2 regions of the Candidatus Desulfolinea nitratireducens genome follow, and region 2 is predicted to be linked to the other one. Evidence: riboswitches for the same ligand, from Rfam matches in the RefSeq annotation. Region 2 holds a riboswitch; the other holds the start of a gene.
The links. Region 2 has a riboswitch for cyclic di-GMP ahead of AC3DOM_RS06850 (hypothetical protein). Riboswitches for the same ligand answer to the same signal wherever they lie in the genome.
Positions count from the first base shown of each region.

Region 1: linked by a shared signal. The riboswitch ahead of AC3DOM_RS13035 (LysM peptidoglycan-binding domain-containing protein) and the one ahead of AC3DOM_RS06850 (hypothetical protein) in region 2 are both predicted to bind cyclic di-GMP.

Region 1 covers NZ_CEYOSI010000161.1:817-3,210, forward strand. Annotated here, with positions in the region: partial or broken gene AC3DOM_RS13030 (hypothetical protein) at 1-308, shown strand, start outside; cyclic di-GMP riboswitch class I at 593-679, shown strand; cyclic di-GMP riboswitch class I at 794-880, shown strand; gene AC3DOM_RS13035 (LysM peptidoglycan-binding domain-containing protein) at 999-2,394, shown strand, end outside.
Region 2 covers NZ_CEYOSI010000056.1:1,971-4,364, reverse strand. Annotated here, with positions in the region: gene AC3DOM_RS06860 (SDR family NAD(P)-dependent oxidoreductase) at 1-19, opposite strand, end outside; gene AC3DOM_RS06855 (M23 family metallopeptidase) at 144-842, opposite strand; cyclic di-GMP riboswitch class I at 1,053-1,140, shown strand; gene AC3DOM_RS06850 (hypothetical protein) at 1,347-1,664, shown strand; gene AC3DOM_RS06845 (Hsp20/alpha crystallin family protein) at 1,855-2,238, shown strand; gene AC3DOM_RS06840 (type 1 periplasmic-binding domain-containing protein) at 2,347-2,394, shown strand, end outside.

The DNA.
Region 1 (2,394 bases), on a different contig from region 2:
TTCAAAAGGTACGCGGCAAGTTGCTTCCTTTTGGCTGGATTACTGCGCTGCTCGAACGCAAGAGCACCGACTGGCTCAACTTCAATGGGGCAGGCTTGCTTGAGAAATATCGGGGTCTGGGCGGTACGGCCATTCTCTTTAGTGAAATTTACAAATCCGCTACCGAAAGCGGTCAGTTCAAGCATGCCGAGATCGTGCAGATCCGCACCGAGAATGAGAATATGCTGCGTGAGATGCGCAATTTCGGGATTGATTTTTATAAAACGCATCGCTTATATGGAAAAGAATTGCAGGGGGAGTTTTCTTGAGCCCAACATCTATCGGTTGAAGTTAAAACTTCGGGTGGCTGGCACCCTGGCGAGAATTACGGTAGTAGTTAGGGCTCCGCTTGGCACACTTTAGCGTTAGCCCTTCAGCGCGACTAAAATCGCCACTACGAGATATGATGAGTTTTAACACTTCGTAAGCTTGTTTTATTGCTCCAGGACCGGATATTTTGTCTGGTGTTTGTAAGGTTCTTTGTGTATAAATTGAGTATACTGTTATCAGATTTCTTTTTATCAAGGAGCGCATTTTAGAAAAAAGTTATTGACATCGATAATGGCAAACCTGTTGAAAGGCAGGGACGCAAAGCTATGGGTCTAAATCCTTCTCCGGATATGATCGCCAAGCCGCCGAAAGTCTTTTACAATTTATACGTTCTGCTATTGTATAGCTGACCGGCAGGCTTGGGATCACGTCCCTGGCCTGTTTTTTATTTTACTAACCAACGAGGTGTAATTAGAGAATCCGACATCGATAACGGCAAACCTGTCGAAAGGCAGGGACGCAAAGCTATGGGTCTAAATCCTTCTCCGGACATGACTGCCAAGCCGCCGAAAGTCTATCAAAGCAATATTGCCAAAGTGTTTTTCACTATTGGTTTGAGACATTCCTTCGCAAAGGCTTGGTTTATAGCTTGGATCCATGCCCGTTTTCTTTAGAAAAAGAGGAATGTCATGCTGAAATTCACCCTAATATCAACCATCTCCCTGTATCTGGCAAGTTCATTTTTCGCACCAATGCTGGGAAGTCAGAACGTTAATCATGAAAAATCTCTTGCCAAAGAAGAAGGGGCCTTCGGCAATATAGAATTGTCATCATCTCCCCAAAACAATCTGTTTCGACGAGCGTTTCTGGATCGACCATTAGCTAAAAGCGGCAAAAAAACTCAATCAAGACAATATGCTTTTAATAACCCGGCAGGTTGCAATGCCGTGCGACCAAGCTCGTCTCGCGAAGAAATGCTGGCAAAGGTTCAAGAAGAGCTGGGGGCTACCCTTAACCTGGAAGAAAAGCGCATCACTTATATCTGGAATGGGCGCATGGGTTTGCTGATCGAAACGGCTGATGATCCGTTCGTATACGAATTTGGGATCAATGAATACCAACCCCCATTTTCCTATAAGGGTGACCAGACCGTTGCGATCTTCCTGCAAAATGGATTTGCTGTTTGGCTCCGCTCCTACGGCGGTATATTTCGACTACTTGCCATTCCCATGATCCCAGGAGTAGAGGACAGCATTTGGGGTGATTATCTCAGTGCCTATTGGCAAAAAGATGGCCTTCCTGGTGACGATACAATCGTGTCCGTTTCAAAAAAATTACCCTGCCACTGGATGATCGATGAAGGATATGTAAGTAATGAAACCCTCGTGGATATCTTTGACCTTGACTGGCAGATGCCTGATTATTTGGAGGCTGGTAGAAAATATTTGGCAGGTGATTGCCTGGAAGCAAATCGAGTCTCACAAGAAGAGATTGGTTGGTGGGATGCTGCATCCATGTGCGGACCGCTGACCTGGCAGATCAATTACGATGCGAATAGTTTCCCTTATCGGATTGGCAGTTACGATGCAGATGCCAGGCTATTTATCAACGCCAACCCGCGATATTGGTATGGCCGCCCATGGAACGGATTTGATCCGGAAACTTTTGATCTGGTTGTGGAAACAGATGAGAAAATGGCCGGGTACGATTTTGAAAATAAAGGAAATCTTTTTACGGGCGATATTCTCTTCTCTTATGCTACCTCAGGTCAATGGTCGAAAGCTGATGGGCGATTTTCCCATATTTTTATGGTGGTGGGAATTGGCAATAATAATGAACGCTTATCAATTACCAATATGATCCAAAATCAGGATGGCATCAATGACTGTTTTATTCGTGAGATCACTTTATACACCCCCGGTGATCTGGAAAGTGGTGTGATCAATTATGAGTGGGATAATCATGGTTATGGTTTCACTGGCCGACACGGCTTTGACGTTTTCCGCTGGAAATGGATCACCTATCATCATGATGGGATCTCGAGAGAATATACTGTCCGCTGGGGTGAGACCCTTGAAACGATTG
Region 2 (2,394 bases):
CTTTATCCTTGAATTTCATAGTTTATCTCTCGTTTATTAAACACCAAGATCCCTAAGTTGCACGAAGGAAAACTCAAGCTCATGTTTTTATCTTTGTGCCTCTTCGTGGCCTTCGTGTTTAATATTTTACTTCTACCAACTCTTTACTCATTGCAAGTCGGAATCCCATCCTGATTAACTTTTGCATTCAATGCCATCCCAAGATAAGGGGTTGGGTCAAGGGTATTCTTGATCTCCAGCTCATTCAGGAAGGTGCCATTTCCGTCATCCAGAACAATGGAGAAATGCAGATGAATTCCCGTCGGGTTGAAGGGGTCGCCCGAATAATTTCCCTGATAACCGAGCAGTGTCCCAGCGGGAATGAGAACTTCACTTGTCCCGCGCGGAAAGGCATCATCAATAAAAGAATTTCCATCCGCATCTGCCATATGAGTGTAATAGAGCCAAATTTGACGCCCTGGTTCAAGGGGATCACTGGGTACACGCATGATAACGGAAGATGTCCAATCGGGTAGACGTCTCAGATAACCCTCGTAAGCCGCAATCACGGGCGTTTCGCCGAGTTCTTTTCCGCCGAAAATATCAAGCCCCTGATGCCGATGGCCGGGACGAAAGGAATCATCCCAGAGATAGCCGATGATCCCATCTGTGGGGAGGATAAAAGGGGCATCACCACAGCGTGTGCCTTGCAAGATTTCCCAGTCAGCATGGGAATCAGAATCACGGAACCATCGCATGACTTGCACCGAACGCGCACCTGATGAGCGCATACTCCGATAGGTCAGATAGCCGCCAACTATTGCGACGACAAAAAGTGTGGAGAGGACTAAACGCCTTGACATGAGTCAGGATTATACCTCGTGCAAAACACTTGGAATCACTCTGCAAAAATGCTAATATAAATTTATGAATTGTAAATCTGATCATCTCGTTGAATTTTTATATCTCAAGGGCTAGACACTAACGCTTTTTTGAAGCCACTTTTACAGCCTTTCTTACGATATGATGGGTCCAGATGTGTGATCTATTTAATAGAACTCTATTTTAATTCAACCACGAAAAGGTAAACCCATCGCGAGATGGGGGCGCAAAGTCATGGGATCCGCAATTGAAAAGCATGCAGACCGCCAGACCGCCGAAGGCCAGAACGTTATAGCCCTTCGGTTTTTTTATTGAATATTCCCTTTCTAAGCTCTCTTCAATTTGTTTTATAAATCCTGCACCCTTGGCAGGCTTTTTTGCCGTACCTTCACGAAGGAGGTGATCGTTCAGGATTATTAATTGTCATAGATTTTCAGTATCATTGCATATAACAAAAAGAACTGCCAACTTTTTAGGAGGAACAAATGAACCGCAAGTTATTTGCTTTATTTGGTATTCTAGCCCTGCTATTGACATTAGTCCCTATGGCAGTTTCAGTCGCATCAGATCTGCCCGACTATAAGCCTGTAGATGTAGGCCCCGAACTGCGCACTTGGGAAACCACGCAGGCCCGCATTGAGGGTGGTTTGGCAGCCATTACCCCCGAGGAAATCGAGGCGCTGGAAGCCGAGGCAGAGGAAGCCGTAAGAACCAAGATGAGAAGCAAAGTCCCGTGGGCATTAGTATGGATCAGTTTCATAAGATCTCCTTTCGTGAGTAGAAAAAGGAATACTGAGAGGTAGACGACTGAAGCATGTAAATAGGTCCCCAACTATAAAACTTTATCATTCTATTTTCCTTCAGCTAACAATTAAGAATTTGGTCATCCCGTTCTTATAGAATTTAAATCTTTTGTTGCCATTCTTCTAACACTCACAGGATATTATATCTACTACAGTTCAAATTTTATTGATAATCTAAAAGGAGATCAAAATGAGTTACTATACCCGCCCTTACAACCACAGAATGATGAGGGGCCGTTTGGCTGGCCAAAATGAAGCTTATACCCTGCGTGTTGATGTCCGCGAAGAAGATGATAATTTCGTCCTGACCACTGCCGTTCCCGGCCTGAGCGCCGACGATTTAAATATTCAAATTCTTGAAAACGTCATCCGCATCGAAGGTGAGTACCAAACATCTGATGGTGAGCATCTGTTGCGCGAATTGCCTGAGGGCAAGTTTATTCGCACATTGCGCCTGCCCAGCGAGGTCGACCCCGACAAAGTTGAAGCCAAGATCAAAAACGGGATTCTCTCCCTCAGCCTGCCCAAGGTCGAGTCCGCTCGCCCGAAACAGATCAAGGTACTGGCAAAATAATCTTTTTAAATAATCAAGAAAATAACCCGTTCCTTTTGAAGGAACGGGTTATTCTTTTAAGTGTGGCTTTCGGGTAAAATTCAGGACAGTTCAAATGGAGAAAACTTTATGAAAAAACAATTTGTCTTGATAATAATCCTTGTCTCTTTGTTAATG